Planctellipticum variicoloris: one gene and its partner. The protein of the gene in region 1 interacts with the protein of each later gene in a pairwise test. Links are inferred from orthologs where the notes say so. Each region holds a gene or a part of one and is shown on either strand. Other genes may lie near its edges.

Region 1 (16,696 bases):
TGCGGTTCGATCGCACTCCAAGCCTGCTGACCCTTGGCGAGGGCCGGGTGATTGACCAGGTGCGGGCGTCCCCCGAACTGTGCGCGACATGGATGAAGTACGTCGGCCCGATGCTTGCGGACGCCGCGGTCGTCGACGGCCGCTTCTCCCTCGATCTGACCGGCGCGACCGTTCCGCTGGACTCGCTCCGCGCCGGCGACGTGGCCGGCGCGCTGCAGATTCACGGCGTCGATGTCCGTCCCGGCCCGCTGGCGCTGCGTTACACGGAGGTCGTGCAGCAGGTCAAAGGTCTGATCCAGGGGAAGCCGCTTGGCGCCGCCTCGGCCGACAAGGTCTGGATCAAGCTCGCCGAGCAGACTGTTCCATTCCGCGTGATCGAGGGGCGGGTCCATCACCAGCAGCTCGTGATGCGTGTCGGCGAATACACGATTCGCACGCAGGGTTCGGTGGGCTTCGATGAAACCATCGACCTGATCGCGGAGATCCCGATCGAAGACGACTGGATCGCGGGCAAGAAGTATCTGGCCGGATTGAAGGGGAAGTCGATTCGCATTCCCGTCCGCGGCTCCATCAATCGCCCTCAGCTCGACAGTCAGGCCATTGCCGAGCTGGGCCGGATGATCGCGTCGTCGACGGCGGGCTCGCTGCTGAACGACAAGCTTGGAGGGGCCGAGGATAAGCTTCAGAAGGCAATCGAAGACAAGCTGGGTCGGGGGCTGGACAAACTGCTGCCGAGGCCACGGTAGTTCAAATCCGAAATTCGAAGCACGAAATCTGAAACAAAACTCCAAGCACCAAGCACCAAGCACCAAGATCGATTTGGGTGGCACGCCCAGAGTCCTCGAAGGGCGTGTCTTTGTGCCGAGAACCACGCCCATCGCAAAGCCTCTGGGCGTGCCACCCGGGGGGGGCCTCCCCTCGAAACGGGCGCCGCCCTTCCGATCCGGCACAATCGCTACAGCCTCCGGCTCTCACCCGGATTCCGTGATCGTTGCCGTTTGACAGGCGAAGATTTGTCGGGGAACCGGCCGATCCCACTCTCGTCGCGAGAGAGTGAAAGCGTGAGTGGTCGGGTTGTTGCCGCGTCGCCGCCTGTTGTCCCCGCAAGCCGGGCGATCGCAGCGACGTCCGACCGTCGGAGGAGCTGGATGAGCTGAGCAGTGTCATCGGGATCGTCGTGCAAACCGCTCGCGAAGGGTCGACGAGCGGTCGCGGAATGGCGAGGCGCCCCGCCGGCAGGAAGCCGCGGCCGAGTGATCGCCCTCCGCTCTCCCCGTCGCACGACCTGCACGACGAACCCGCTGGACCAGGCGCGGGCCGGTGACGACCGGCCGCGCCGCCGCTCATCTGGAAACGGGTATCGGGTATCGGGTATCGGGATTCGGGGATCGCAGAGAGATGAAAGTGGTGAGTGGTGAGTGAAGACGATTTCTCGCTTCAGGGCTTTGACTGGGCGCTTCCGGAGATGACGCTTCGCGTCATTCTTTCTTTGCGTCCTCTTCCATCGGCGGCCGGTCAACCTTCTCTTCCCGCGTCTTGCCGCCGAAGACTCGCAGTGCCTCCGGATCCTGGCGCTTCGGGCTGACGACGTAGGTGCCGACTCCGACTCCCCCCTTGGCATAGTGACCGACGGCGACGCCGCCGAACGAGACTCCGCCGATCGCCACGCCGGCGAGAACGAGGCCGCCCAGGGCGACTCCGCCGACTGTCGCCAGGCCGCAGGCGAGTCCGCCGACCGCGATCCCGCCTCCCGCCAAGCCGCCGATGGCGATTACGCCCGTGGCGATGTCCCCGAAGGCAATGATCCCGCGCGCCCAGCCGCGTGTTTCGCCCGTTGCCGGGTCAGGTCCGCAGGCGACGGCCAGCAACGGCCAGCCGAGGATCTTGAACGACGACTGATAACGCACGCATTTCTTCGGCATGAGAGTCTTCTGACGGAGGAAGTCGGACGATGCGCCCCCAGTATAACACCTCCCCGGACGGCAGACTCCCGCCGGCCGAATTGTGCTCGCAACACGTCATTCCAGCCGTCTGGCTCCAGCTCGATCGTCTCTCCTCACTCACCGTGCATCACCGACCACTCGCCACTTCCCCGCTGCACCCTTTCCCCGCGCCGCATCTCCGCGTACAACAGTCACAGGTGTCGCCACGGGGCGACCAGACCGCAGGCGTCATCCGTTACGGAGAGGTTCGATGAAAACCGGCAGATGGCTCGCTCGATTCTGCTGCTCGTTCCTGCTGCTCTCGCTGTTCGCGGGAGCACTCGTCGCGGCAGAACCGGGCTGGAAAGCCGGACTGGCCAAGGCCGTCATCACGCCCGACAAGCCCCTCTGGATGGCCGGTTACGGCGGCCGGACCGCTCCCGCGGAAGGGAAGCACCACGACATCTGGATCCGGGCTCTGGCCCTGGAAGACGCCGCCGGCAAGCGGGGCGTCATTCTATCGAGCGATACGCTCGGGATTCCCCGTGGCATCTACACGGCAGTCTGCGAGCAGCTCCAGGCGAAGCTGGGACTTTCCCCCGCGCAGATCATGCTGCACGCCTCCCACACGCACTGCGGGCCGGTCCTCAAAGGGGCCCTCTACGACATCTATCCGCTCGATGACAAGCAACTCTCGTTGATCGACGAATACTCGGACTGGCTGACGGCGGAAATCGTCAAGACTATCGAGCAGGCGATCGCCAATCTGCAGCCGGCGACTCTGTCGCGTGGCGTGGGGCAGACAGACTTCGCCGTCAACCGCCGACGGAACCCCGAAGGAGATGTCCCGAAGCGACGGGCGGAGAACCAGCTTCTGGGGCCGGACGATCATTCCGTCCCCGTCCTGGCGGTCCACAATGCGAAGAAAGAACTGATCGGCGTCTTCTTCATCTACGCCTGCCACAATACGACGCTGGGTTTCCAGCTCTGGAGCGGCGACTACGCGGGATTCGCCGAGGAACTGCTGGAAGAACGGCATCCGGGAGCCACGGCCCTGTTCGGCATGGGCTGCGGAGCCGATCAGAACCCCATTCCCCGCCGGACGCTGGAACTCGCCAAGGAGTACGGGAAGCGGCTGGCGGACGCCGTCGACGCTGTCCTGGCGCAGCCGATGACGCCAGTCGCTCCGACGCTGCAGATGGAGCTGGAGGTCACACCCCTGGTGCTGGGGCCGATGCCGACGCGGGAAGAGCTCAAGAAGCTGGCCGGCGGGCCGGTCAATTACACGCAACGGTGGGGCGCCCGGCTGCTGAAAGAAGTCGAAGCGGGGCATGCGCTGCCGCGCGAGTATCCCTATCCGATTCAGGCCTGGAAGCTCGGCGGCGACCAGTTGTGGATCACGCTCGGCGGCGAAGTCGTCGTCGATTACGTCCTGCGGTTCAAGGCCGAGTACGGACAGGACGCGTGGGTCAGCGGTTATACGAACGACGTGATGGCCTACATTCCGTCGTATCGCGTCCTGCTGGAGGGGGGCTACGAGGGGCAGAGTTCGATGATGGTCTACGGTCAGCCGGCCCATCGCTGGGCGGAAGACGTCGAGGAACGGGTCGCCGCCGGCGTCGATCGCCTGGTGAAGCGATTGAACGCCAGGTAGCCATTCGGTGCAGTCCATGCGGAGGAGAGAAGATCTCTCGCGGAGGGGGCAGAGACCGCGTAGAAGGCGATGGTAGGAGATGTCGAATGTCGAAGGCGGAATGTCGAAAGAAGTTGAGAGTCTAGAGATGAGAGTCTAGAGCCAGAGAATACGGAGCATCCGGTTGACCTTTCTGGCGATGAGCGATCCGCGATTTGCGATCAGCCGCTTTTTACCGGTCAATCGCTAAGAAACCTGATTCGTTATGAAGAAGACCAAGGCCTGCGGAGTTCTCGTTTTTCGGCGGCAGCCGCAGCTCTCGTTTCTGTTGATGAAGCATCCCCATCGCTACGATCTGCCGAAGGGGCACATTGAGGAAGGGGAGACTGAGGAGCAGTGCGCGCTGCGGGAAATGTGGGAAGAGACGGGGATTTCGTTTCACTCGGTCAGGCTCCAGCCGGGCTTCCGCTACAGCGAGGTCTATCACCCCTACGAAGCCCGCTTCGGCCCCGGCCGAGTCGAGAAAACTCTCGTGATCTTCATCGGCTGGCTGCTGAAGGACAGCCCGATTACGGTGACCGAGCACGGCGACTTCGAATGGCGGAACTGGGAACCGCCGCACGACATCCAGCGGTTCACGATCAACCCGCTGCTGGAAGCCTGCGAAAAGTTCTTCGCCGAGCACCCGATTCCGACCGATTGCGTTTGAATCAGTTAATAAAGAGGATTCACCGCGGAGACGCGGAGGACGCGGAGTTCAGAAGAGAAATCCCAGGAAAGTGAAAAGTGAGTAGTGAGTAATGCAAAGTGAGAAGTGGTATGAGCCGTTTGGGCCTGCCACTCTCCGTCACTTTGCACTACTCACTATTCAATACTCACTTTTCACTTTCTTGCTCCTGGTCTTCTCCGCGTCCTCCGCGTCTCCGCGGTGAAATCTTCTTCTTTCCGAACAGGAACGAAGACGAATCATGCGAACGCGAATTCACGGCGGAACCTGCGTCCTGCCCGATCAGACGGCGAAAGTCGATCTGCTGCTGGAAGACGGGCGGATTCTGGCCATCGATCCGCCGCGGACGGCCGCCGCGGACGAGGTGATCGATGCCACGGGGCTGCATGTCATTCCAGGCGTCGTCGACGATCAAGTGCACTTCCGCGATCCGGGGCTGACGCATAAAGAAGATCTGCACACCGCGTCTCGCGCGTGCGCGAAGGGGGGAGTGACCTCTTTTCTGGAGATGCCCAACACCAAGCCGACCACGACCACGGTCGAACGGCTGGCCGAGAAGCTGGCGCTGGCCGCCGGGAAGTCGCTGGTCAACTACGGATTCTACATCGGCGCGACGCCGGAGAACTTGGCCGAGCTGCAGGCGGTTCGCCGGACGCCCGGGATCAAGATTTTTATCGGATCGAGCACTGGCGATCTGCTGGTCGACCAGCAGCCGGCGCTGGAGCGGATCTTCGCTGAGACGACGCTGCCGATCTGCGCCCACTGCGAAGACGAATCGACCGTCCGGGCCAATGCCGCGGCCCTCGGCGGCGGAACGGAACTTCGCGACCACTCGAAGATCCGTGACGAGAAGGCGGCTGTCATCGCCACGACGCGGGCGCTCGACCTGGCCTATCGCCACAATCATCGATTTCACGTGCTGCACGTTTCCACGGCGGCGGAACTGCCGATCGTGCGGGATCATCGCAAGCTGATTACGGCGGAGGTCTGCCCGCATCACCTGCTGTTCAACGTCGACGACTACGAGCGGTTGGGGACGCTGGTGCAGATGAATCCGTCGATCAAGACAGCCGCGGACAACGCGGCCCTCTGGCAGGGCCTGCTGGACGGGACGATTCAGGTGATCGCCACGGACCACGCCCCGCATACGCTGGAGGAGAAGCGGCAACCGTATCCGAAGTCGCCTTCGGGATTGCCCGCCGTGGAGAATTCGCTGGCGCTGCTGCTGGATCGCGTTCATCACGGACTCTGCACGCTGGAGCAGGTCGTCGACTGGATGTGCGACGCCCCGGCCCGCGTGTGGGACCTGCAGCGGAAAGGCCGGATCGCCAAGGGTTACGACGCCGATGTGGTGCTGGTGGATCTCGACCGGCGGCAGACGATCCGGAATGCCGAGCAGGAGACAAAGGCCCGCTGGAGTCCGTGGGACGGCGTGACGCTGACCGGCTGGCCGGTGCGGACCATCGTCGGCGGCGGGACGGTGTTCGCGGACGGAAAGATCGATGACGCGGCCCGCGGCACGGAGATCGAATACGATCACGGGCGGGGCGGGTACTGGGCGGATGAGGTTTCGACGTCGCCCGAATAGGGCGTTGCGCCGGTTGGTCGCACAATTGTGATTGACGGGCGGATGGGGCGTCCGCTGCACGGCAGACGGACTGTTCTGGCTCTCCGGCCCGATGAGTGATAGGCTGAAACCGCCTGTCAGGCCGCCAGAAGACGTTGCGAGCATGTCGCTGATAAATACGATCGAGTTGCGGCGATTCGTCGCCTGCATGCTCGGGTGTAAGTTTGCGGACTACAGGTAACACACGGATCAGTGTAGGCACAAGTTCTGCTAATGGAAAAACGACGATGGACCAACCACCTAGCAAAGACGAGATCTTGGCTGCCTTTCGGGCCGTTCTCGACAAGTTTGATGGCGATGTGGAAGTGAAATGCGGTCAGCCAAATCCGAACGAACTCGCCAATGAAGGCGCATACATGCAGTTTGTTGGTCGCTTGAAGGGGTGGATGGTCTTCGCGAAAAAGAACGCCATCGGAATAGTACTTGGGATCTGTCTTTATGGCGACTTTTGGCAAGGCATCGACACGATTCGCTCACATACAAAAATCGCATACGATGAAATTGCATCGTGTCTCGAATATGCCCACGCGCATCGCGACCAATCGCTCGCATTTGCAATTTCCGAGCGACCGAGTGAGTGGCCCTTGTCATCGGACGAGCCAATTAGATTGGTGACGACCACCACGACAACTACGCAACCACCCCTGACGACGCCCCCACTTGCAGGCTATGTCGATATTCCACCTGGATCAGGTTTCGTCCCAAGTTCCTCCGGATGGCAAGGTTACGCATAATATATCAGAACCAAGCGTTCAAGGGTGCCGTCGATTATGCGGTCTTGAAACCACGGCCTCTTGGCGGCAGCCCGCTAACCACCGCCGTTATGCGGCAGGCGGGACGTGATGTCGCTCGATGTTTGCATTAATTGCAAGGACTCATCACAGCCGGAGTATTGGCGTCCATTTTGCCTCAGTCCGTTCTGTTCGAATCAATGGCGCCGCCGGGTAGCCCAACTTGGCCGTTTTCGACCTCGCTGGGCCGCAGGGCCGCGAGAGGTTCACCCCACAATCATCCCTCGCGCAAACTCCTGGCGTCCCGCGACCCGGTAGCCCTCAGAATTGCATCCAGAGCCACCCGCCTCAAAACTAGTTGGCCGCCGCAATGATTGAGTCCAGATATTGGCGCACCGAGTTGAGGGCCGATCTCGCTTGGCTGAAAAAGCATCGCGCGTATCGCAGGTGGTCTGAGAAACAGCAGGTTCTATTCGAGCGCAAGCTGATGCTGGCGGCCTTTCAAGTCCGCTCGCTGCTAGAACGGCCGAAGGTCAACGATCAAGCGCGCAGCACCGGCATGTCGGCGCTGCGTTACAAGAAAATCGGCAGCCGTCCATTTACGGCAACTGGTTCGGGTTGGCCGAACGAGCGCTTCGATATGGAGCACCCCGAGTCGGTCGTCTTATCCGCCCTTGACGTGTGCAACCAACTCATCCACTACTACTGGATGGAAACGTGGTCGGAAGATCGATCCTTCGTCTCGATGCTCGTCTTCTCGGATTACAAGCGGCACAAGTGGGCCTATGAGTTTCGAATCGAGGACCTTTTGGAGTTGTTCCAAGTGTTCGGTGACGACTCGTCTGCAATCGTGGGGGCTGAATCTAGGTGGGATGAAGAAAAGCAAGACTTTGTTGTCGTGAAATCGTGGGGGGCCGGCTAACTCGCCATTCCAGCGGACCGCCTCCGGCGGCCGCTGAATTCCAACGTTACGGTTGCCGCACCTTCCCTCGATCCCACGCGAACCCAACCGACTTCACATGGGCACCCGCCCGGTTCTCAAACGACGAGCAATTCACGCTCCGGCAGAAATTTCGTCTGCGATACCCGAATCCCGAGACCTGATACCCGCTCCTAATACTCGTGCTCTTCCGTATCCGCGGCCGACTCGGCGTACGGATTCGGGGCCGCCTTCTGGACCTGGCGGACCTTGCGTTCGGTGACTTCCGTCTGCAGCCGGGCGATTGCGTCGGCGATCGGCATGGCGCCGAGTTCGCCGTCGATGCGGTCTCGCAGCGAAACGGTGCCGTTTTCGACGTCCCGGCCGCCGACGACCAGCATGTAGGGGATCAGTTCGAGCTGGGCGTCGCGGACCTTGGCGTTGATCTTGCAGCTCCGCAAGTCGGTCCCGACGCGGAAGCCGGCGGACCGGAACTGTGCTTCGACCTGGCGGGCGTAGTCTTCGAACTTCTCGCCGATCGACATCACGCGGACCTGCTCGGGCGCCAGCCAGAGAGGGAACGCCCCGGCGAAGTGCTCGATCAGCATGCCGGTGAAGCGCTCCATCGAGCCGAACGGGGCGCGGTGAATCATCACGGGCTGGTGGGCCTGGTTGTCGGCCCCGACGTATTCGAGCTGGAAGCGTTCCGGCAGGAGGAAGTCGAGCTGCACGGTGCCGAGCTGCCACTCGCGGCCGATGGCGTCCCGGACCATGAAGTCGGTCTTGGGGCCGTAGAAGGCCGCTTCGCCTTCCCGTTCGCTGAACGACAGGCCCGCTTCCTGCAGAACTCGGCGCAGGGTTCCCTCGGCGGTCGCCCACATCGCGGGCTCGCCGGCGTATTTGTCGCTCTTGGGATCGCGCAGCGACAACTGAATGCGGTAGTCGTCCAGGCCGACGCTGGCGAGGACGAACTTGACCAGCTCCAGCGTGCTGCGGAACTCGTGCTCGACCTGCTCCGGAGTGCAGAAGAGGTGGGCGTCGTCCTGGGTCAGTCCGCGGACGCGGAGCATGCCGTTGAGTTCGCCTGACTGTTCGTGGCGATAGACGGTCCCGAACTCGGCGAGCCGGACGGGGAGATCCCGGTAGCTGCGCGGCTGCGACTTGTAAATCTGGATGTGGTGCGGGCAGTTCATGGGCTTGAGCAGGTAGCGTTCCTGCTGCTTTTCCCAGGTCCGCAGGGCGGCGACTTTCTGTTCGGGAGAGCCATTGCGCGGGTACTCGGTGACATCGACCGCCAGGACGCGGGCCGACTCGAAGAGTTTCGCTTCGTCCTCGGCGGACAGCACACCTTCCTGGAGCTTCCGAATCCAGAAGTCGACGAGCTGGCCGCCGTCGTGACCATAGAGCGGGGCGAACTGCGAATCGCGGTAGTACGGGAAGTGGCCGCTGGTTTCGTAGAGTTCGACGCGTCCGATGTGCGGGGTGTAGACCGGCTGGTAGCCCCGTTTGAGCAATTCCTGCTTGATGAAGTCTTCGAGGATGACGCGGATGGTCGCCCCCTTGGGCATCCACAAGCAGAGCCCCTGGCCGACTTCCTGGCTGATGGTGAACAGGCCGAGCTGTTTGCCGAGGACGCGGTGATCGCGGCGTTTGGCCTCGTTGACCTGATCCAGGTAGGCATCCTGATCTTTCTGCGAGAACCAGGCGGTTCCGTAGAGCCGCTGGAGCTGGCGACCGCTGGAGTCCCCCTTCCAGTAGGCGCCGGCGACGGACAGCAGCTTGAAGGCCTTAATCCGTTTGGCGTCCGGCACGTGCGGGCCGCGGCAAAGATCGACGAACTCCCCTTGCCGGTAGAAGCTGACGGTGGAATGGCTGGCCAGCCCGGTCCGGATGTGCTCGCTCTTGAGGGACTGCGACATCCCCTCGACCAGTTTCAGCGCCTCGTCCCGATCGGTCACGAAACGCTCGAACGGCTCGGCCTGGGCGACGATGCGCGCCATTTCGGCTTCGATCCGCGGGAAGTCATCCTCGCTGATCTGATGCGGCAGGGCCATGTCGTAGTAGTAGCCCTGGCCGGTTGTCGGTCCGAACGCCAGCTCCACGTCGGGAAACAGCCGGGTGACGGCGCGGGCCATCACGTGGGCGCAGGAGTGCCGGAGGATTCCGAGCGATTGGGGGTCTTTCTCGGTCAGGATCTGGACCGGGACCGGGCGCTCTTCGGTGGCCTCGAACAGAGGCCGCATGACGTCCACAACCGTTCCGGAAACGACTGCGCCCAGCGCGGCGCTACCGAGCCGGGGGCTGATCTTGTTGGCGACATCCAGAGCGGTCGCGTTGTCGGCGACCTCCAGAACTGCTCCGTCCGGGAGACGTACCTGCAACATCGATGAAGACTTTCCGTCGGCCGGCCGGTCGGGTGGCCGGACGGGCACAAATGAGCGAAACTCGCCGCCACACCACGATTTGCGGCGGCGAGGCCGTGTTATATCGGACCGCCGGTCGGACCGTCAATCTCCGGATGGAGGGGGGATCGAGGCGTTGTTGTGTTCGAGAGCCGACGGTGAGCGGAGGTTCGGTGCGGTGTCATTCGCTGCAGGGAGGTCACGAAGAATCCCGAGCGGGATGGACGATCGGGGGATCCTGGAGCGGCTCAACCGCGGAGCCCGCCACGCTGCTCGCCCAGCTCGATCTGTCGCTGAAGCCCCTGGATCAGCGCGGATTTGTTGATCGGCTTGAACAGGCAGGCGTCGTACCCGCATTTCTCGACCGGCAGTTCGCGCTGACCGAAGACGTCGGCTGTGAGCGCCAGGAGCGGCCCCGCGTAACCCAGCCGTCGCAGTTCGACCGCCGTGCGACGTCCGTCCATGACGGGCATATGCAGGTCGAGCACGATCGCGGCATACTGGACACCCTGTCGCAGGCCCTGATTGACGGCTTCAATGGCCTCCAGGCCGTTGACGACGGTGTCGACGACCGCGCCGGCCGATTCGAGAAAGCGTTTGATGAGGAATCGGGAGTCGGCGTCGTCATCCGCCGCCAGGATCCGACTGGCGCTCAGGACTGCTCTGAGGAGGTCTCCGGTGCTGGTTGCCGCCGCCTGAGACTGGCGAAGTTCGGAGTTTTCCTGTTCGAGGCGACTGCAGCGACGAAGCAGTTGGAGTTGCCCGTCGACGGCATTCCGCTGTTCCTCGACAAGGCGCAAGTCGAGCGCCTTGCGGGGGCTGATGTCGCGAACGATGCCGATGAACAAATGGTCGGATTCGGTCGTGACTTCGCAGACCGACAGATCCATCGGAAAGATTCTCCCGTCCTTCCGCACGGCACGGACTTCTCTTCCGATTCCGATGACCTGATTTTCTCCAGTTCGGAGATATCGTTCGAGGAAGGAATCGTGCAGATTCCGGTAGGGATCGGGCATCAGCAACGAGACATTCCGGCCTACGATTTCGTGCGCCTCGTAGCCGAAGATCCGTTCCGCGGCGGGATTGAAGTCGACGACAATTCCGCAGGCGTCAATGCTGATAATCGCATCCGGGGCGGCGGCGATCAGCGCCTCGTACTTTGCATCTCGCATCGATCCCTGGCCCGCTGGAACTGATGAAGTCGCGAACGCGTTGAAATGTATGTGTCGCTACGTGACCACGTGACGACATTATCTCTTCGTCAGTTTGCAGAGGACCTCGGAGTTCGGATTCTCCGATCCTTTGTGATTTGCGCAGGATGCGCAACGCAGTTGATTTTGTGTGCACATGGGTCTTGTGGCGGCGGTGTGACGTCAGGTTGCCGACCAGCCCGCACGCTGCGCCAGTTCGATCAGTTGCGACTTGGATTCCAGCCCCAGGGTCGCCATCAGGCTGGATCGTCGGAACTGGACGGTCCGTAGGCTCACGTCCAGTTCGTCGGCGATCTCGCGGTTGGTCAGTCCGCGGACAATTCCCGCCATGACCGGCCTTTCATCCGCGGTCAATTTTTCGATCTGAGCCAGCGCACTTCGCTGTTCGGCCGTGCTGGCTCTCAACTGGTCGTCGATCTGAAGCGCGTTGCGGACTGCTGCCAGAAATTTGCCCGGATGAAAAGGCTTTTCGAGGACGTCGATCGCCCCCAGCTTCATCGACTGCACGACGCTGCTCACCTCGGCAAACCCCGAAATGACGACGGTCGGGCGACCCTGGCGACTTTCCGCCAGGCGTTGCAGGAGTTGCAGCCCCGTTACGCCCGGCATCCGCAGGTCCGCCACCAGGCAACCCGGTCGCTGCGGATCTACGCTCTTCAGGAACGCTTCTGCCGACGAGAAGCATTCCGCCGGCAATCCTTGTTCCTCGAGCAGAGTCTGCAGCGAGTGGAGCACGGCGAGGTCGTCATCCACCACAAACACGGTTGGTACTTCAGGCATGTGAGCAGCTTTCTCCGTCGGCGATGGGCAGGCTGAAACAGACCTCGAATCCAGAGTCGATTGCGGCATTGCAGCAAATCTCGCCGCCGTGGAACTCGATGATACGCTTGCTGATGGGCAGTCCCAGCCCCAGCCCCTTGGGTTTTGACGTTGCAAACGGAGTGAAGAGGCGCGGTTGCATATCGGCCGGGACGCCTGCTCCGGAGTCGCGGACTCGAATCCGGAGCATCGACTCCGGTTCGAGATCGGCCCGAATTCCCAGGCGGCGATTCTCCGACTGCTGTCGCAAGGACTCGATCGAATTTCGGATCAGATTAAACAGAACCTGCTGAATCTGAACAGGATCAACCATGACGGAGGGCAGGGACTCGGGCGCGTCGACGGAAACATCAATCTGGGCCAGCCGCAGATCACCGGCCAGGAGGGCCAGCACTTCGTCAATCAGCCTGGAGATCGAGACGGTCGACCGCTGCGACGGCTGGTTGCGAATCATCGCCTGGAGCCGCCGGATGATCTCGCCCCCCCGCTCGGCCTGATCGGAAATCCGTCGGATAATCGACCGGTTCGATTCCGGCGCCTGTCGGCGTCCGGCCTCCGACTGGCGAGCCAGCCGCGATTCGACGGCGAAGGCGTAGTTGGCGATTGCGGCGAGGGGCTGATTGAGCTCGTGCGCGATCCCGGCGGCCAGTTCTCCCAGCATGCCGAGGCGGGCTACGTGCGCCATTTCATCGCGGAGGAGCTTCAGTTGCGACTCGGCGGCGATCCGTTCGGTGATGTCCTGCACGGTGCCCTTCATACCGATCGTATGCCCATGCTCGTCGCGGACGACTTCTCCGTTTTCACGAACAATGCGCTCGGTTCCGTCGGCGCGGCGGATCCGGTGCTCGATGACGTACGGGCGGCCGGTCTCCAGTGTTTCGCGGACGGCAGCGATGATTGCCGAACGGTCCTCGGGGTGGGCGAGATTCAGGAACTCGGTCTGATAGTGGGGCGTGATCGATCGGGGCGTCATTCCGAAAATCCGATAGACCTCGTCGCTCCAGGCGATTTCATCGGTCTGAATCTCCCAGTGCCAGTTGCCGACGTGGGCGATTCGCTGGGCCTCGGCGAGTCGCTGTTCGCTGGTGCGCAGCGCCTCTTCGGCGCGTTTGCGATCGGTAATGTCGATCGACGACGACAGGATCTGGCGTTTGCCTCCCAGAGTGACCAGCCGGCAGCAGAACAGGACGTTTCGGCGGCGACCGCCCTTCGTGCGGGTCGTCGTTTCGACATAATCCAGTCGGCCGGATCGCTCGAGAATGTCGACGACCAGCTCGACGCCAACGGAGCCGGTTCCCATTCCGAGATCCAACGGGATCCGCCCTAGGACTTCGCTGGCGGCGTATCCGCTCAGTTGCTCGAACGCGGGATTGACGGCGGTAAATCGGCCGTCCATGCCGTTGACCGTGACGGCGAACGGAGCCGCCTCGAAGAGCATTCGAAAACGCTCTTCGCTGGCCTCCAGCGCCTGCTGCGCTTCAACCTGCGAAGTAATGTCGGCGACCGAACCGGCGAGCTGAATCACTTCTCCCCGTTCGTTCCAGACCGCCTGCCCTCGACCGTGCAACCAGAGATAGTCTCCCGACTTATGTCGATGCCGGAAACGGATGCTGTACGGTTCGCGGCGTGCGCTGTGGCGACGAATCTGTTCGGCGACCATCGAACGGTCTTCGGGATGAACGAGATCGAGCCAGGCATTGAGGTCGGGAGAGATCTCGCCTCGATCGAATCCGATCATTTCGAGCAGGCGCTCGGAAGGAGTCAGCTCGTTTGTCACCAGATTGAGATCCCAGACCCCCTCGTTCAATCCGCGGATCACCAGCTCGTAGCGTTCCTTCGTCGTGCGAAGTTCTGCTTCCGCCTGTTTGCGTTCTGTGATATCGATCGCCAGCGAGAGGACCTGCGGGGCTTCGCCGAGACTGACCACTCGCGACGAAAACAGACAATTTCTCAACTGGCCCGAACGGGTCCGCGTCAGAACTTCCAGATTGTCGACGCGCCCGTGAGATCTCAGGGCCGCGCTGGCGGCGCGAGCTTCGAGGGTCTCGGCGGCAATCAGTCCGATGTCGACCGAAGTTTTTGCGATCACCTCATCGGCGGAAAATCCGGTCGAGGACTCAAATGCCGGATTGACGGCGGAGTACCTGCCGTCGAGGTCGGTCAGAACGATGGGGATCGGGGCCGATTCGAACAAGGTCCGGAATCGTTCCTCGCTGTTGCGCAGCTCCGCTTCGGCGCGCTGCCGGGCTGTTTGAATTCTCGTGCGTTCGACTTCGGTGGCGACGCGCTGCCCGATCAGCCGGAGCAACTCCTGATCTTCCTCTGCGAACTCGCGCGGATGATCGTGCAGCAGGCAAACGACGGCGGCGACGCAACCTTTGCCGTCGACTGCGGGGAACCCGCAGTAGGTGACGATGTTGTGCTCTTGAAAAATCTTCGAATCCGGAAATCTCTCTCGAACACGGTCGAAGATCAGGAGTTTTCCGGTCGAGGCAACGAGCCCGCAGGCGGTGCCGGCCAACGCGCAACGTTGATGATCGACGGTTGCCCGGCCGTTCGCGAAAATCGCCTGGAACGCGAGATCCTCGTTTTCGACGACCATCAGGCAGACCATTTTGACGCCGAACAGCTCGCCGATCATCTGCACGACGTGCGTGAATACGGACGGGGGCTCGCCGGCCATCCGCATGCTCAATTCGGAGAGTCGTCGCAATTTCGCCAGCCGGACCGCCTCGCGCTCTTCGGACTCCTTTCGGTCCGTGATGTCGCGGTAGTTGCCGACAATCGCACGGACTGCAGGCTCTTCAAGCTGGTTGGTCGCGACCAGTTCCACCCAACGGTAGGAACCGCTTTTCGTGCGGCAGCGAAGCTCGAGGCGGACCGGCTGATCGGGCCGCTCCAGGACTGCCAGGAGCACTCCTTTCGCCAGGGGGGCGTCGTCCGGATGGCAATAGTCGAAGGCGCTCTGTCCGATCAGTTCATCCGACCGATAGCCCAACATGGCGGTCGCCGTCGGAACGCGATACAGAATCGTCCCGGCGGCATCGTAGAGCGCAATCGCGTCTGCGCTGTTCTCAATCAGCTTCCGAAATCGCCGCTCGCTGAGCTGCAGCGTTTCCTGAGTCCGCTTTCGCTCCGTGATATCCGCGCACGAAATCATGAGGGATTTCAGCCGGTCGTTGTCGTCGCGAATTGCAACGGCAGTGCATTCGATTGGAAACGGAGTCCCGTCGTGGCGGGTTCCCGTCAGTTCTCCGATCCAGTTTCCATCTCCCCGCAACTTGTCGAGGATCTCGCCCACAGCCGCGGGGGGGCCGCAGACTTCAGTCAGCCGGCGACCGACGATGTCCGATGTGTCCGCGTAACCCCAGCTTCGCACGAAAGCCCGATTGGCTGAGTTCAGACAACCATCGCCGTCCGCAAACAGGATTGGTCTGAGCGACAGCGCGATGGCCTGCTCTTGCAGGCGCAGGATCTCTTCCACCGCCTTTTGTGCGGAGATGTCTCGATAGCTCCCGACGACGGCCCGGATCGTCGGATCGTGGAGCCGGTTCGTGGCGATCAGCTCCAGCCAGCGGTAGGAGCCATCCTTGCAGCGGCTGCGCAGCTCAACTTTTCCAATCGCTCCGGGGGTCGACAGAATTTCCGGCATCCGTTCGCGGATCGCCGGCCGATCGTCCGGATGGCAGTACTCGAACGCGAGTCGTCCGATCATCTCCTCGGGTTCGTAGCCGAGCACATCGCGGACGGACGGGCTCTGATACAGAATTCGCGTGTCTGCGTCGTACAGTGCGATGACTTTGGTGCTGTGCTCCATCAGCTTTCGAAAGCGTTCTTCGCTCTCACGAGCTGCTCGCTCGGCCCGGACCTGTTCCGTGACGTCCTGGCCAATTGCGATCAGGCCGGCCACGCGTCCCTGTTCGTCCTGAAGCAGCTCGTCGTTCCACTCAATGTCCCGCTCTTCGCCCGAAGCGGTGACAATCGGGTTGCGATTGCCGCGGGTTGGCGCCTGCGTCACGGCTGTTCGAAAGATCTCGCGAATCCGTACTCGATCACGCTCCGGCAGGAACGTGTCGAACCAGTCCCGGCCGGCGATCTCGGCCAGCCGACGGCCGCTCAGCTCCTCCAGAAATCGATTGATGTACTGGATGCGACCGGACGGATCCAGCGCGACGATCGCCAGTGGCGCGGCATCCAGTATTCGCTGCGCGAAATATGGCGGGGAACGGAAACCGAACGGCAACTGGGAGTGGTCCGATCCGGAAGCCCCGAACGGCAGCAGGCTGCCACACTGACTGCAATACCGAGCTGTCTCGGGCGCTGAACTGGCGCACGTTTTACATTCCATGAGAATTCGTCGCACTGTCGTTCGTCGGGAAGCAGAGAGGTTGTGCGCATTCCGCATTCCGGGCGTTGCCGCGACGCAGTCGCCCGACAATCTCCCTCTCTGGAACGGGAATTGCGATTCAAAGCTATGCCGTTCAACGACATTGCGAAAGGGAGACAAATGGAGCCGTAGGAAATCCACTGATGCCGACCGGCGAATGCCAATGGTGAACTCGCCCTGCGACTAATCGACCTCCCGCGAACGATGGTTCCGAGGATCGGTGGCTTCAGCCGCGCGCTGGCGGCTCGGGAACGCAGACCTCGATCCGATCGTTCAGCACGCGAACTTGATAACTGTCGGTTCGGATCTTGCTTTTCG
Region 2 (3,095 bases), 1.3 Mb from region 1 along the record:
ACGCGCGACCATACACTTTCCGCGACCTGCCAAACCGGAAAGAATAACCGAACGAACGCGCGGATCAACCTCAGCCATCCGCACGTTGCTCCCGCTCAAACCACATTTCACAGCAATGGGGAGCGGCTTCTCTCCCGAGCACGAATCACACCCGAGACCCGTCCATCCCTGAACGGACAAGACCAGTAGACTGCGAGACGGCGGCGGGCCGTACGCATGGCGTCCTCCTGATTGGCGAAAGCGGCATAGCTGCGGCCCGGACGCGGAATCCACGCCGGGCCGCAGCATGATCGCCTAGCAGGCTACACCAATCACCCCCGTTCGTCAAATGTTCTCTTGACAAACGCGGAAAAATCGGTGCAGTACGCCTGTCGTCCAACTCTACTTGATCTCGACCTTGGCGCCGGCGGCTTCCAGTTCGGCCTTCAGCTTGTCGGCGTCTTCCTTCGAAACGCCCGACTTCACGGCCTTCGGAGCGGCTTCCACCAGGTCCTTGGCTTCCTTCAGACCCAGGCTCGTCGCCGCGCGAACTACCTTGATCACGCCGATCTTGTTGTCGCCGATCGCGGCAAGAACCACGTCGAACTCGGTCTTTTCCTCGGCGGCGGCCGGCGCACCAGCGCCGGGAGCAGCCGCCATCATCACGGCCCCGCCGGCAGCCGGCTCGATCCCGTGCTGCTGCTTCAGGTAGTCGGCCAGGGCCTTGGCCTGAAGCAGCGTCAGGTTAGCAATCTTGTCGCCCAGATCCGTCGTCGAGGCGTCGAAAGTCGCCACTTCAGTCATTTCCCCAGATCCTTTCTTCGTCGCAAAAAACCGATACTCAAATCATTAGATAGTGGTTGCCGGCCGACGCGGCCTCAGCACACCGCGTCCCGCTTACGCGGCGGGAGCATCCCCGCCGTCTTTGTCCGCCATCGCCTTGATCGCGCCGGCGACGCGACCTCCCGGCCCCAGCAGGGCCGCAGCCAGGTTGGCGCCTGGTGAGAGTATCTGTGCGACGAGGTCGGACAGCAGCTCTGCGCGGCCCTTGCTCTTCGACAGATCCTCAACATTCTTAGCCGTCAACGACGTCGCGCCGATCGCGCCGCCCCTGATCTCCAGCTCTTTAATCTGCGTCGCCTGCTCGGACAGTTCCCGAGACAAAGCAACGATATCTTCTCCACCGAACGCAATCGTCGACGGGCCGGTGAGCACGGCGCCCAGCCCGGTCAGACCGAGATCGCTGAGCGCCTTGCGAGCGACCGCGTTCTTCACGCCGAGCAGCCGGATGCCCTTCTTGCGCAACGTCAGCCGGAGTTTGTTGGCCGTGACGGCATTCACCTTGGAAGCGTCCAGCACCAGCACTTCACGATACTCGCCAACCCGTTCACGGATTTCCGAGATCATGAGATTCTTAACGACCTTGCTCATCTCTATCCCATACCCGGCAGCACCGACTGCCCCAGAAATTCCGTGCACGAACCCCGCAGACCGGTCTCGCCGATTAAACGGCCGCGACCGTCACGCCGGGAGACATAGTCGCCTGGACGCTGACGTTCCGAATGTACTGTCCCTTCGAGGTCGCCGGCTTCAGCGCCCGAATGTACTTCAGGAAAGCCTCGACATTCTCCACCAGCGGCGTCTCATCGAACGACAGCTTGCCGACGACGCAGTGGACATTGCCGCCGTCGTCGACGCGGAACTCCACCTTGCCGGCCCGATACTCTTTCACGGCGGCCGCCACATCCTGCGTCACCGTGCCCGCTCGCGGCGACGGCATCAGGCCGCGAGGCCCCAGCACGCGGCCGAGCGGACCGACAACACCCATCATGTCCGGCGTCGCAATTGCAACGTCGAAGTCGGTCCAGCCGGTTTTGATCTTATCCGCCAGTTCTTTGCCACCGACGAACTCGGCGCCTGCCGCCGTCGCGATCGCGACGTTATCGCCCTGACAAAACACCAGGACGCGCTTCGACTTGCCGATCCCGTGCGGCAGCACGATCGAGCCGCGGACGATCTGATCCGCCTGCCGAGGATCCACCCCAAGCCGGATCGAAATCGTCACGGTCTGATCGAACCGGCACTTTCGGATCGCTGCGGGGAGCGTCCCTTCGAGCTGTTTCAACGTCTTCACCGCAGAGGGAAGATCCACCGTGCCCAAGCTCTGGACCTGAGACTGCAAATGTCGCATGCGCTTGGAAAGATGCGCCATGACAACGATCCGATCAAAAGAACCAACTGTTCGCACCAGAGACCAGCCGCCACCCCGGCAGCTAGTCCACCACTTCCAGCCCCATGCTGCGCGCCGTTCCGGCGATCACTTTCGCCGCCTGTTCGAGGCTCGAAGAATTCATGTCTTCGAACTTCGTCCTGGCGATCTCAAGCAACTGGGCCTGAGTGACTGTCCCCACCTTCTCCGCCTTCGGATTCACCGCGCCCTTGGCAATCTTGGCGGCCTGTTTCAACAGCACCGACGCCGGCGGGCTTTTCAGAATAAAGGTGAACGACCGATCGTCGTAGATCGTGATCACGACCGGAACGATCATGCCGTTCAGATCGCGAGTCTTCTCGTTAAACTGGGTCACAAACTGACCCAGGTTCACGCCGTGCGGACCGAGAGCCGTACCGACGGGAGGAGCAGGCGTCGCCTTGCCACCCGGGATCTGGACCTTGACCTGCGCCTTAACTTTCGCGGATTTCTTCGCCATTTGCCCAAGCTCTGCGCGGATTCAGCTCGCGCTCTCAGGAGCGTTCGACCTGCCAGTATTCGAGATCCACCGGCGTCGAACGCCCGAAGATCTCGATCAGCACCGTAATCTTGCCGTTGGCCTCGTCGATCGCGTGAATCGTCCCCTGAAACGTATCAAAGGGACCGTCTTTAATCTTCACCATATCGCCGGTCTCAAAGTCCACCTTGACCTTGGCCGGTTCTTCTTTGCGACTCTGCTCGACACCGAGCATTCGCTGGATTTCATCTTCCCGCATCGGGATCGGCTTGCCGGCCGCTCCCGTAAAATCCCCAACCCCCCCGGTCGTGCGCACCAAGTACCAGGTGTCGTCATTGAGAACCATGTGCACCATCAGGTAGCCCGGGTACAACTTGTGCTCAACGACTC

The links.
Region 2: the proteins of thrS (region 1) and rplA interact in binary tests that used the Escherichia coli proteins (3 or more experiments, as listed by UniProt). The link is inferred for Planctellipticum variicoloris from one-to-one orthologs.

The regions. Positions count from the first base shown.
Region 1 is NZ_CP130886.1:2,738,317-2,755,012, forward strand. Bases 7,373-10,356 are described here. They hold thrS (threonine--tRNA ligase), read right to left. Parts: upstream 9,992-10,356; coding sequence 7,754-9,991; downstream 7,373-7,753. Other genes in these bases: SH412_RS10745 (hypothetical protein), read left to right, coding at 7,373-7,562; SH412_RS10755 (PAS domain S-box protein), read right to left, coding at 10,210-10,356. Also shown: SH412_RS10715 (translocation/assembly module TamB domain-containing protein), read left to right, coding at 1-746; SH412_RS10720 (hypothetical protein), read right to left, coding at 1,479-1,922; SH412_RS10725 (neutral/alkaline non-lysosomal ceramidase N-terminal domain-containing protein), read left to right, coding at 2,194-3,576; SH412_RS10730 (bis(5'-nucleosyl)-tetraphosphatase), read left to right, coding at 3,821-4,264; SH412_RS10735 (dihydroorotase), read left to right, coding at 4,521-5,870; SH412_RS10740 (glycoside hydrolase family 18 protein), read left to right, coding at 6,137-6,643; more of SH412_RS10745, read left to right, coding at 6,999-7,372; more of SH412_RS10755, read right to left, coding at 10,357-11,133; SH412_RS10760 (response regulator transcription factor), read right to left, coding at 11,335-11,952; SH412_RS10765 (PAS domain S-box protein), read right to left, coding at 11,945-16,339; SH412_RS10770 (Rieske (2Fe-2S) protein), read right to left, coding at 16,605-16,696. UniProt on the Escherichia coli protein: Catalyzes the attachment of threonine to tRNA(Thr) in a two-step reaction: L-threonine is first activated by ATP to form Thr-AMP and then transferred to the acceptor end of tRNA(Thr). The rate-limiting step is amino acid activation in the presence of tRNA.
Region 2 is NZ_CP130886.1:1,443,998-1,447,092, forward strand. Bases 338-3,095 are described here. They hold rplA (50S ribosomal protein L1), read right to left. Parts: upstream 2,192-3,095; coding sequence 1,484-2,191; downstream 338-1,483. Other genes in these bases: rplL (50S ribosomal protein L7/L12), read right to left, coding at 382-783; rplJ (50S ribosomal protein L10), read right to left, coding at 877-1,410; rplK (50S ribosomal protein L11), read right to left, coding at 2,253-2,687; nusG (transcription termination/antitermination protein NusG), read right to left, coding at 2,722-3,095. UniProt on the Escherichia coli protein: One of the primary rRNA binding proteins, it binds very close to the 3'-end of the 23S rRNA. Forms part of the L1 stalk. It is often not seen in high-resolution crystal structures, but can be seen in cryo_EM and 3D reconstruction models.